Azospirillum brasilense: one gene and its partner. The protein of the gene in region 2 binds, or shares a complex with, the protein of the main gene of each other region. Links are inferred from orthologs where the notes say so. Each region holds a gene or a part of one and is shown on either strand. Other genes may lie near its edges.

The links. Proteins that work in one complex are often made in the same cells at the same time.
Region 1: the proteins of tsaE (region 2) and tsaD are in contact, whole or in part, in a crystal structure (PDB 6N9A), measured with the Thermotoga maritima proteins. The link is inferred for Azospirillum brasilense from one-to-one orthologs. Residues at the interface, in WP_004082108.1 of Thermotoga maritima: Leu37, Gly38, Lys46, Lys57, Val59, Lys60, Ser61, Thr63, Phe64, Thr65, Leu66, Met67, Val69, Pro71, Tyr82, Arg83, Leu84, Asp86, Asp88, Phe89, Asp93, Ile128, Asp130, Glu131, Arg134; in WP_004082750.1 of Thermotoga maritima: Cys10, Asp11, Arg49, His50, Leu82, Gly84, Gly135, Gly136, Glu154, Thr155, Leu156, Asp157, Asp158, Ser159, Glu162, Asp165, Lys166, Arg169, Leu170, Tyr175, Lys213, Thr214, Leu217, Tyr218, Gln221, Arg222, Asn324.

Annotation. Positions count from the first base shown.
Region 1 is NZ_CP032345.1:1,884,545-1,888,955, forward strand. Bases 1,643-4,411 are described here. They hold tsaD (tRNA (adenosine(37)-N6)-threonylcarbamoyltransferase complex transferase subunit TsaD), read left to right. Parts: upstream 1,643-2,374; coding sequence 2,375-3,448; downstream 3,449-4,411. Other genes in these bases: D3869_RS09120 (class I SAM-dependent methyltransferase), read right to left, coding at 1,643-2,298; D3869_RS09130 (GNAT family N-acetyltransferase), read left to right, coding at 3,462-3,929; D3869_RS09135 (NAD(P)H-dependent glycerol-3-phosphate dehydrogenase), read left to right, coding at 4,013-4,411. In the rest of the region: D3869_RS09110 (uroporphyrinogen-III synthase), read right to left, coding at 1-421; hemC (hydroxymethylbilane synthase), read right to left, coding at 434-1,360; more of D3869_RS09120, read right to left, coding at 1,462-1,642.
Region 2 is NZ_CP032345.1:1,390,200-1,397,365, reverse strand. What follows is about bases 1,999-4,695. They hold tsaE (tRNA (adenosine(37)-N6)-threonylcarbamoyltransferase complex ATPase subunit type 1 TsaE), read right to left. Parts: upstream 3,749-4,695; coding sequence 3,248-3,748; downstream 1,999-3,247. Other genes in these bases: D3869_RS06800 (NAD(P)/FAD-dependent oxidoreductase), read left to right, coding at 4,430-4,695; D3869_RS06805 (hypothetical protein), read right to left, coding at 3,781-4,218; D3869_RS06815 (aminoglycoside phosphotransferase family protein), read right to left, coding at 2,238-3,251; D3869_RS06820 (nucleotidyltransferase family protein), read right to left, coding at 1,999-2,235. Also shown: double-strand break repair protein AddB, read right to left, coding at 1-1,341; more of D3869_RS06820, read right to left, coding at 1,456-1,998; more of D3869_RS06800, read left to right, coding at 4,696-5,452; D3869_RS06795 (Spy/CpxP family protein refolding chaperone), read right to left, coding at 5,691-6,251; D3869_RS06790 (response regulator), read left to right, coding at 6,438-7,163; D3869_RS06785 (ATP-binding protein), read left to right, coding at 7,165-7,166. UniProt on the Escherichia coli protein: Required for the formation of a threonylcarbamoyl group on adenosine at position 37 (t(6)A37) in tRNAs that read codons beginning with adenine.

The sequences.
Region 1 (4,411 bases), 490 kb from region 2 along the record:
AAAATCCGGCCTCCCCCAGCAGCGCCGACAGGTCGCCGGCCAGCTTGGTTCCTGCGACATGAAGTAGCGGACCCGCCGCTGCGGTGCAGCGTCGGCGCACCAGATCGGCCAGCGCGTACACGTCGCCGGACGCGCTTTCGACCTGCGTGAAACCGGCCGCGCGGGCGGCGGTCGCGGTGGCGTCGCCGACCGCATAGACCGGACGGTCAAGCCGGCTTGTACGTCTGGTGTAGCCCCGTACGCCGTTTGCGCTGGTGAAGAGAAGGGCCTGTACGTTTCCGACGTCCGGCTCCGGCCCGTCCAGCCAGCGGATCTCCAGCATCGGCTCCGCCGACACGGCGAATCCCAGCGCGCGCAGACGGGCCGCCAGCGGCTCGGAATCCTCCGCCGGACGGGTAACCAGAAGGTGGGGGGCCGCCATCGCCGGCCGCCGTCAGCTCTTGAAGAAGTCGGGCGGCAGGACCGCCTTGATCTCCGCCCCGGCGTCGGCGCCGATGGCGGCGGCATCGCTTGCGTTGCCGCTGCGCTCCGCCCGGAAGACCTGCCGGCCGTCGTTGGACAGCACCTTGGCCTTCAGGTGCAGCCGGTCGCCGTCCAGCGTGGCCAGTCCGGCGATGGGGGTGCGGCAGGAGCCGTCGAGCATGGCGAGGAGCGCGCGCTCCGCCGTCACGCGGGCCGTGGTGGCGGCGCAGTTCAGCGGGGCGAGCAGGGCGCGGGTGGCGTCGTCGGCGCTGCGGATTTCGATGCCGATGGCGCCCTGGGCGACGGCGGGCAGCATCTCCTCATGCTCCAGCACGGCGGTGATGCGGTCGGTCAGGCCGAGCCGGCGCAGCCCGGCGAGCGCCAGCAGGGTGGCGTCGACCTCCCCGGCCTCCAGCTTGGCGAGGCGGCTCTGCACGTTGCCTCGGAAGGGGACGACCGTCAGGTCGGGCCGCCGCTCCAGGATCTGGGCCTGACGGCGCAGGCCGGCGGTGCCGACGACGGAGCCGGCGGGCAGCGTGTCCACCGTGTGGCCGCCGCGCGAGAAGAAGGCGTCGCGCGTGTCCTCGCGCGGCAGGAGCGTGGAGATCTCCAGCCCGTCCGGCATCCAGGTCGGCACGTCCTTCATCGAATGGACGGCGAGGTCGGCGCGGCCGTCGAGCAGCGCGTCCTCCAGTTCCTTGGTGAACAGGCCCTTGCCGCCGGCCTCGGCCAGCGTGCGGTCCAGGATGCGGTCGCCGGTCGTCTTGAAGACGACGATCTCGATGGCGCCGGGGGCGGCCAGATGCGGGTGCGCCGCGATCAGCCGGTCGCGGGTCTCGTGGGCCTGCGCCAGCGCCAGCGGGCTGCCGCGCGTGCCGATGCGGAGCGGTTGGGTCATGGGGGCAGTGTTCTAGGCGATCCGCCGCGGTTTGCAAGCCCTGGTGACGGGCCTGCTACTCTTTGGTGAAAGACTTTGCCGCGCATCTCACGGCGCGCATCTCATTGCGCGCGCCGCGCCGTGACCACCATGCGGCGGCTGTCCACCGTCCAGGGCGCGTCCTCGAAATCGCCGGCCAGCCGCTCCACGGCGAATCCGGCGGCTTCCAGCATCAGCTCCAGCTCGTAGCGGAAGATCATCCGCCAGGTGAAGCCGTACTCGGTCACCGCGATCTTGCCGTCCGCCAGCAGCTCGTCGTACCAGCCGTGGATGCGCTGGCACTGCCGCTCGTCCAGGCGGGTGGCCAGGCTGTTGCGGATGTAGCGGTTGCCGCTGTGCGGGTTGCGCCGCGGTTCCGACGGGCTGGGCTTCGTCTCGGCGTCCATCGGCATGGTCAGCGGGTTCATCACGTCCAGCGCCAGCGCGCCGCCCGGCGCCAGATGGGCGGCGGCGGCGGCCAGCGTGCGGCGCTCCGCCGTCAGGTCGGGAATGAGCATCAGCACGTTGAAGGGGATGACCGCCAGCCGGAAATCCCGCACCGGCAGGTCGAGCGCCGCGGCGTCCTGCCGCACCATGTGGACGCGGTCCCGCACCTCCGGCGCCTCGCGCGCCAGCTTGGCGCGGAGCTGGTCGAGCATGGCGGCGGAGACGTCCACCGCCCACACCGTGTGCCCGGCGCGGGCCAGCGGGATGGTCAGACGGCCGGTGCCGCAGCCGATCTCCAGAACCGGGCCGCCGGTCGCCGCCGCGCGCTCCTTGTAGAAGGGCACGTCGCCGAGGATGCCGAGCCGGGCCAGCGTCGCCGCGTGCTCGGCCCGCGCCTCGCCGATCTCCAGCGACGGGTAATCGCCGTCGTAATAGACGATGCTGGCGTCGTCGTCGGGGACGTCCTTGTTCATGGAAAGGGAAAACCCTGAAGAATCCGGGCCAAGACCCTATACCAGAGCGGTGGAGACGGCTAGTTTGACGGCCATCATGATCGTTCTTGGAATCGAAACGAGCTGCGACGAGACGGCGGCGGCCATCGTGACCGACGCGCGGGAGATCCGCGCCGACGTGGTGCTCTCGCAGCTGGACGACCACACGCCCTACGGCGGGGTGGTGCCGGAGATCGCCGCGCGCGCCCATCTGGAGCATCTGGACGGGCTGATCCGCCGCGCCATGGCGGAGTCCAAGCTGGGCTTCGCCGACATCGACGCCGTGGCGGCGACCGGCGGGCCGGGGCTGATCGGCGGGGTGATCGTCGGGGTGATGACCGCCAAGGCCATCGCCGCGGCGCGCGGTCTGCCCTTCGTCGCGGTGAACCATCTGGAAGGCCACGCGCTGACCGCCCGGCTGACCGACGACGTGCCCTTCCCCTACCTGCTGCTGCTGGTGTCCGGCGGGCATTGCCAGCTCCTGGTGGTCGAGGGGGTGGGGCAATACCGGCGGCTCGGCACCACCATCGACGACGCGGTGGGCGAGGCGTTCGACAAGACGGCCAAGCTGCTCGGCCTCGGCTATCCCGGCGGGCCGCTTCTGGAGAAGGCGGCGGCGCTGGCGACGAATCCGGGCCGCTTCGACCTGCCGCGCCCGATGGTCGGGCGCCCCGGCTGCGACTTCTCCTTCTCCGGCCTGAAGACCGCGGTGCGGCGCCATGTCGAGGAGCTGGGGACGCCCCTGTCGCCGGAAGACCGGGCCGATCTGGCCGCCGCCTTCCAGACCACGGTGGCCGAGGTGATGGCCGACCGCTGCGCCCGCGCCATGCGCCGGTTCAAGGAGATGCACCCGCAGGGCGGCGCCCTGGTGGTGGCCGGCGGCGTGGCGGCCAACAAGACGCTGCGCGCCCGCCTGCAGACGCTGGCCGACCGCGAGGGCATGCCCTTTGTGGCGCCGCCGCTGCGGCTGTGCACCGACAACGCGGCGATGATCGCCTGGGCGGGGATCGAGCGCTTGCGGCTGGGCCAGACCGACCCGCTGGACTTCGCGCCGCGCCCGCGCTGGCCGCTCGATCCCACCGCGAAGCCGGCCATCGGCAAGGCCGGGGTCGGCTCCGGCGTGAAGGCGTGAGGATGATGCCGTCGTGACCCTGACCTTCCGCACCGCCGGGCGCGACGACGTGCCGGAGATCGTCCGGCTGACCGCCGACGACGCCCTGTCCACCGGCGGCGACGTCTACAGCGAGCCGCTCGACCCGCTCTACTGGGACGCCTTCGACCGCATGGCGGCCCAGCCGGGCAATTCCATCGTGCTGGCGGAGTTGGAGGGGCGGATCGTCGGCTGCTTCCAGTTCACCGTCACCCACGGGCTGGCCCGCCGTGGCGCGGCGCGGGCGACGGTGGAGGCGGTGAAGGTGGACGGCGCGCTGCGCGGCCAGGGAATCGGCAGCGCCATGATGCGGCACGCCATCGCGCTGGCCCGCGCCGAAGGCTGCGTGATGGTGCAGCTGACCAGCCAGACCCGGCGCACCGACGCCCACCGTTTCTACGAGCGGCTGGGCTTCCGGGCGAGCCATGTCGGGATGAAGCTTCTGCTGACGCCGGAGGCGTGACCGTCCGGGTTGCGGACGGAGAGCGCTCCGCCTAAACAGGCGGGCAAAACCTTCAGGATACATCTTAAAATCGGGGGGCATCCATGGCGGCAACGGACTTCCGGCGCATCGGCGTGATCGGCGGCGGGGCCTGGGGCACGGCGCTGGCCTTGGCCGCCCTGCGCGCCGGGCGGGAGGCCCTGCTGTGGGCGCGCGAGCCGGCGGTGGTCGAATCGGTCAACGCCGCGCGGGAGAACCGCGACTATCTGCCGGGGGTGGCCTTGCCCGCCGCGCTGCGCGCGACCGGCGATCTGGGCGAGGCCGCCGCCTGCGACGCCATCCTGCTCGTCACGCCGGCCCAGCATCTGCGCAGCGCCTGCGCCGGCCTCGCCGCCCATCTGCAACCGGGCACCCCGCTGGTCATCTGCGCCAAGGGGATCGAGCTGGACAGCCACGCCCTGATGAGCGAGGCGGCCGCCGCCGCGCTGCCGGCGGGGACGCCG
Region 2 (7,166 bases):
GCGGGGGCCGCGCAGCACGGTGCGCTCCAGCGCGCGGGCGGAGCGGCGGAACTCCGCCGGATCGTGCCCGCCAGCGGCCAGCGGGTGCTTGGCGAGCGCCAGCAGGGCCAGCGGGTGGGCGCGGCTGGCGGCCAGTTCGGCGGTCAGCCGCAGATAGGTGCCGACCGCGGTGTGGACCAGTGGCTGGCCCGCCGAGTCGTTGACCGCGATGCCCCAGCGGGTCAGCGCCATGGCGACCCGGCGCGCGAGGTTGCGGTCGGGCGAGACCAGCGCCGCCGTCTTGCCCGGCGTCTCCAGCGCGTGGCGCAGCAGAAGGGCGATGACCGACGCCTCCTCCTCCGCGGTCGGCGCGTCGATGCGGGTCAGCCCGTCCAGGGCCGCGGCGTCCAGCCCGTCCAGCTCCCGCCAGCTTTCCGTGGTGGCGGCGGGGCGCATGGCCTCGGCGAGCAGGCGGGCGCGGGCGGCCCGCGGCTCCTCCGCGTCGTTCCAGCGGCGGACGGCGGCGCGGCCAACCGACAGCCGGTCGAGCAGATGGGCGAGGCCGTGTTGCGGGTGCGCCTCGTCGGCGCGGATGGCGTCCCAGCTCGCCTCGTCGGCCTCCAGGTCCAGGCCGGGCAGAACGACGGCGCCCTGCGGCAGGGCGGCGACCACCGCCAGCAGGTCGGCGGAGGCCGGGATGGAGCCGGTGGAACCGGCGGCGATGACCAGCCCCTGCGGCGGCTCCGCCCGCCAGAGCGCGGCCTGGGTCTGAAGCACGAGGTTGCGGCGCTGCGCGGGATCGGTCAGGGCGCTGGCGCCGAGGATGGCCGGCCAGTGCTCCGTGACGATCTTCAGGAACTCCAGCGTCACCTGCCAGTGCTGGGCGTAATCCTCCGGCACCAGCGAGGCCAGCCGGTCGAAGGCGACGTTTTCCGTCCACACCGCGTCGATCAGCCGCCCCAGGTCGGCGCCCAGCCGCACCGCCTGCGCGGTGGTGGCCGACACGCCGGTCGCCTGGAAGATCAGCCGGGCCAGCATCATCTGGCGCTTCAGCCCGCTGATCGGGTCCGGCAGCTCCAGCGGCACGCCGGGCAGCTCCTCCGCCGAGGTCAGGCTGAGGGAGGCGGCGTCCAGCTCGCCCAGCGGGCTCATCCGCGGCAGCAGCATCGGCTGCCCGCCGGAGCGGCGCAGGAAGGCCTCGCGCAGCGAGCGGCAGGAGCGGCGCGTCGGCAGCAGGACGGTCACCCCGGCCAGCGCCAGCGGGTCGTTCCCCACACGGTCCAGGATGCCCGCGGCGAGCTGGTCCACGAAGGACACGCCGGTGGGAATCGAATAGACCTTGGGCTCAGCCCTGCCGCTCATGCCTGCCCCGGAAGCTGTATCGTCAGACGCTCGAGGATACTAGATGTGGGGCAATGAGACCACAAAGCGTCAAGGAATACAAAAATTCTCACAAAGGGCCGGCCGGGTGGCCGGTCAGGTGGTGACCACCGACACGTCGCTCATCGACAGCATCTCCTCCGTCTCGGCCAGAGCGTCGGGGGTGCCGATGTGGAACCACAGCCCGTCATGGGCGAGGCCGAAGAGGCGCCCGGCCTCCTGCGCGCGGTCCCAGACGCGGTTGGTGGAGAAGGCGCCGTCGGGGGTGTCCTGCCCGAACAGCTCCGGCTTCACGATCTGGACGCCGGCGTAGACGAAGGGGGCGATCTCCATCTCGCCGCGCCGGGTCAGCCGGCCCAGCGGGTCCATGTGGTAATCGCCGCGCCCCTCGTAGCCCACCGCCTTGGTGGTCGCCATCAGCAGGAGGAGCGCGTCCATCTCGTCCGGGTTCCAGTGGCGGGCCAGCCGCGCCAGCGTGGGGGAGGGGCCGTCGAGCCACAGGATGTCGGCGTTGACCACATAGACCGGGTCGGTACCGAGCAGCGGCAGCGCCTTCTTCACGCCGCCGCCGGTTTCCAGCAGCGTGTCCTCCGGCGACAGGGTGATGGCCGGGCTGGTCCGTCCCGCCAGATGGGCGGCGATCATTTCGCCCTTGTAATGGCTGTTCACCACGGCGGCGGTCACGCCGGCCTCTTCCAGCCGGTCGAGCGCGTGGTCGAGCATCGGCTTGCCCATCACCGGAATCAGGGGCTTCGGGCGCTCCAGGGTCAGCGGGCGCATCCGCAGGCCCAGCCCGGCGGCCATCACCATGGCCTTGGCGGGAACGGTGGTCACAGGCGACGTCTTGGTACGGGTCTTCTTCGAGACAGGCGACATAATCAATCCGGCTCCGGAACGACAAGCTCCGCGCGGGTACCCGGCGGCAGATGACGGGCAAACCAGTCGGCGACCGGGGCCAGTTCGGGCTTGGCGAGCTGGCCTTCCAGAAGCCGCCAGACGCGCGGCAGGTGAAGGAGATAGCCGCGTCGGCGCTGCAACGCCAGACGCACGAAGATGGCGACGATGCGGGTGTGCCGGATCGCGCCCAGCACCGCGTAGGAGCGGCGGAAGGCGTCCCAGTCCCGATCCGGGAAGGCCGCCCGGTAGCGGTCGAGCAGCACGCCCTCCAGCCCGGCGGGCAGGTCGCGGCGGGCGTCCTCCAGCAGCGACACCAGATCGTAGGCGACGGGGCCGAGCCCGGCGCTCTGGTAATCGATCAGCCCGGCCGCCCGCAGACCGGGCCGGGGCAGCCGCATCACGTTGTCCACATGGTAATCGCGCAGCAGCAGCGACTGCGGCCCGGCGCAGGCTCCCGGCACCACCGCGTTCCACGCCGCGTCGAAGTCGGACCGCGCCTTGTCGGACAGCGGTTTTCCGGTCGCCGCAGGCATGTAGACGTCGGCGAACAGCGCCACCTGCTGCGTGAACAGGGCCGCGTCGTAGAGCGGCAGATTCAGGCGGGCCGCCTCCTCCACCGGGAGGCGGCGGTGCAGCTCGATCAGAACGTCGGTCGCCAGTTCGTAGAGCGGGCGCGGCTCCTTCCCGGCGTTCAGCAGGCGGGTCAGGGTGCCGTCGCCGAAATCCTCCTGGATGGCCAGCCCCGCCTCGACCTCCGCCGCCAGGATGGCGGGAACGGAGAAGCCCAGCCGGTCCAGGGTGGCGCCGATGGCGATGAAGGGCACCAGATCCTCCGCCGGGACGGGGGTGTCGACCAGGATCAGCGTCCCGCCGTCCGGAGTCGTCAGCCGCTCGTAGCGGCGTGCCGAGGCGTCGCCGGCCAGCGGCTCGCGTTTGGCGCCCTCCAGCCCGTGGCGGGCGAGGAAGGCGGCGATCTGCGACGCGCGGTCGGTCACGGCCGCTCCATTCCGGTGAGGTCAAGGGTGTGCAAGCGCGATTCCCAGGCGCCGTGGCCGGTCAGGGTGGCGCGGCGCTCGGTCGGCCCGGCGAAGCTCATCGCGACGTCGAGGCGGTCGGCGGGCAGCAGCGGCCCCAGCCGGTCCGGCCATTCCACCAGCAGGACGGCCTCGGCGCGGGCCTCGTCCCAGCCCAGTTCGGTCACCTCGTCGGGGCCGGACAGGCGGTAGAGGTCGAAATGCCAGACCGGACCGATGTCGGTGTCGTAGGTCTGGACCAGCGTGAAGGTGGGGGACGGCACCTCGGCGTCCTCCTCCGTCACGGCGCGGATCAGGGCGCGGCACAGGGCGGACTTGCCGGCGCCCAGGTCGCCGCGCAGGGCCACGAGGTCGCCGGGCGCCAGCGCCGCGGCCAAGCGGCGGGCCAGCGCGGCGGTCGCCTCCTCGCTCGGCAGCGCAACGGCGCGCGTGTTCGGGGTGGAATTGGTCTGGATCATGTCACGGGATGCGGTCAAATCAACGGCGGCAATCAACGTCGCGAGGCGGCCTTGCGCGGCACCGGGCCGGGGGAGGAGGAGGGACCGGGCGCGGGCTCCGCCGCTTCGATGCGGCCCTCCACCAGACGCGGGGGCTTCTTGAAGTTCATGGTGATCATCAGCGTCAGGGCGCCGTTGATCAGGTACAGCATCTTGTCGGACTCGACGGGCAGGGGGATCTTGCGCCCCATGCAGTAGGACACCAGCGCCGCCGCGACCTCGGACTCGTGCAGGGTCATCGTCCGGTCGTCGCCCTCGTCCCCGGTGACCTGGATCAGCGTCTCCACCCCGCCGCCGCCGGGCTGGCCGGGGCGGTAGGTGACCTTGCCGACCGTGCCGCTGGGCAGCGGCTCCTTCATCCGGCGGCGGCGGTCGAGCACGGCCTTCACCACCTCCTGGTCGGTGAACACGAGGCAGCGCAGCTCCTTCATCGCCAGTCCTTCATTGCGGCCGCTCCGGCACGGGGAAAACGCGCAAATCCTACCCCACCGCGACCGCGCGCCCCGAAGGAAATCGGCGGGACTGCACCCATTTTGCGCGCGCCGTTCGCCCTCCCCGTGCAGGGCGGGGTTGACCGGGCGCGCGAAACCGGACAATTGAAGGCGTCATCGTTCCCCCCGTTTGCACAAGGCAGCGCGTCCCATGTCGCACACCGTCCATCGCACCGACGTCGTCATCGTCGGCGCCGGCCCCGTCGGTCTCTTCGCCGTGTTCGAATGCGGCATGCTGAAGATGCGATGCCATGTGGTGGACGCGCTGGACATGGTGGGCGGGCAGTGCACCGCGCTGTACCCGGAAAAGCCGATCTACGACATCCCGGCCCACCCGGCCATCGAGGCCGCCGACCTGATCGACCGGCTGGCGGAGCAGGCCGCCCCCTTCAACCCGACCTATCATCTGGGCCAGCAGGTCGAGAAGCTGACCCGGACGGAGGAAGGGCGCTGGCTGGTGGAGACCAGCATCGGCACCCGCATCGACACCCAGGCGGTGATCATCGCCGCCGGCTGCGGCGCCTTCGGCCCCAACCGCCCGCCGCTGGACGGGCTGGAGCAGTATGAGGGCACGTCGGTCTTCTACATGGTCCGCCGCAAGCAGGATTTCGCCGGCAAGCGCGTGGTGATCGCCGGCGGCGGCGATTCCGCCGTGGACTGGACGCTGTCGCTGGCCGACGTGGCGGAGAAGGTCTACGTCGTCCACCGTCGGCCCAAGTTCCGCGCCGCCCCGGAAAGCGTCGCCCGCATGGACGCGCTGGTCCGCGAGGGCAAGGTTGAGATGGTGGTGCCCTACCAGCTCTCCGGTCTGGTGGGCGAGAACGGCCAGCTCTCCGCCGTGCGCGTCGCCACGCTGGACGGCGAGGAGAAGGACCTGCCGGCCGACGCGCTGCTCGCCTTCTTCGGCCTGTCGATGAATCTGGGGCCGATCGCCGAGTGGGGCCTGAACCTGGAGCGCAGCCACATCGGCGTCAGCCTGCCCGGCTGCGCCACCAGCGCCCCCGGCGTCTACGCCATCGGCGACATCGCCACCTACCCCGGCAAGCTGAAGCTGATCCTCTGCGGCTTTTCCGAGGCGGCGCAGGCGGCCCACGCCATCCACCCGCTGGTCCATCCGGGCGAGGCGCTGCACTTCGAATATTCGACCTCCAAGGGCGTTCCCGGCGCCGAGTAAGAACGGAAACGGGCCGCCGGGGAACCGGCGGCCCGCTCCGTCAACGGCTGACGGGAGGCAGGACAGGGTGACATTTGAAGTCCCCTCTCCCCTCCGGGGAGAGGGTTAGGGTGAGGGGGTTGTGCTTTTGCCGGACCTGCCGCCAAGCACAACCCCCTCACCGGCCCTCCGGGCCACCCTCTCCCCAGGGGGGAGAGGGTTATAGAGGCCGAATGCGACAGCCCTGGAGGCAGGGAGATCAGCCGCCGCGGGGGCCCTTGTCGGGACCCGGGCCGGGGCCATGGCCGGGGCCGTGATGGCGCGGGCCGGGACCGCCCATGCCGGCGCCCATCATCCCGTGACCGGCGCGGTCGAGGAAGCGGTCGGCCTGCTTCTGCTGGTCCGGGGTGAGCTGGGCGTAGAGGTCGGTCGCCGCCGGGCGCACCTGCTGGAGCTGGGCGAGGCGGGCCGACATCATGGCCTCCATCCGCTCAAGCCGGGCCGGCGCCGCGGCGGGCATCGGCTGGTCCTTGTACTTGGCGCAGAGGTCCTGGGTGGGCTTCTGGCTCGCCTTCGCGGCGTCGGCGAACTTGGTCCAGGCGGCGCGCTGCTGGTCGGTGATGTTCAGCTTCTTCTCGGCGTAGGCCAGCATGCCGGCCAGCCGGGCGTCCTGATCCTCGCACATCCGGGAGAAATGCCGGCCGCCGTCCGGACCGGGGCCAGGGCCGGCGCCGGGACCCGGCTGCTGCTGGGCGAAGACCGGCACGGCGAGGCCGAGGCCGAGAACCAGCGCGGCGGTGGTCATCATAGCGCGTTTCATGGGGATGCTCCTTGTTATCGACGGGGTCTTGCGTTCCCGATGACCCCGATGATGGGCCGGCAACGTATCCGGTTGATGTCCGGCCTTCCGTGAATTGGTAACGCTGTGTAACAGCCGGCCTCCCCGTAACGTGGCGTTACACATTTCTTCTTCACCCCGGCGCCCGCGCGTCGGATCATGCGTTCCATGGACCGCACACCTCACCTGCTGGTGGTCGACGACGACCGCGAAATCCGCACCCTCCTGTCGCAGTTCCTGACGCGGCACGGCTTCCGCGTGACCGGGGCCAAGGACGGGGTGGAGATGATGCGCACGCTGGACACCGCGCGCGTGGACCTGATCGTGCTCGACCTGATGATGCCGGGGGAGGACGGGCTGAGCCTGTGCCGCCGCCTGCGCGCCACGCCCGAGACGGCGCAGACGCCGGTCATCATGCTGACCGCGATGGGCGAGGAGACGGACCGCATCGTCGGGCTGGAGATGGGGGCCGACGACTATCTGGCGAAGCCCTTCAGCCCGCGCGAGCTTCTGGCCCGCGTCAAGGCCGTGCTGCGCCGCGCCTCCGGCCCGCCGGTGGCCGGCGGTGCGGTGGGCAAGACGCTGGGCTTCGAGGGCTGGACGCTCGACCTCGCCAAGCGCGAGCTGCGCTCGCCCGACGGGGTGCTGGTGCAGCTCTCCGCCGGGGAGTACGACCTGCTGGTCGCCTTCGTGGAGCATCCGCAGCGGGTGCTGACCCGCGACCAGCTGCTCGATCTGGCGCGCGGCCGCTCGGCGGTGCCCTTCGACCGCTCCATCGACGTGCAGGTCAGCCGGCTGCGCCGCAAGATCGAGCCCGACCCCGCCGACCCCACCATGATCAAGACGGTGCGCGGCGGCGGCTATCTGTTCACCCCGGCGGTGACGGGGGCCTGAGAT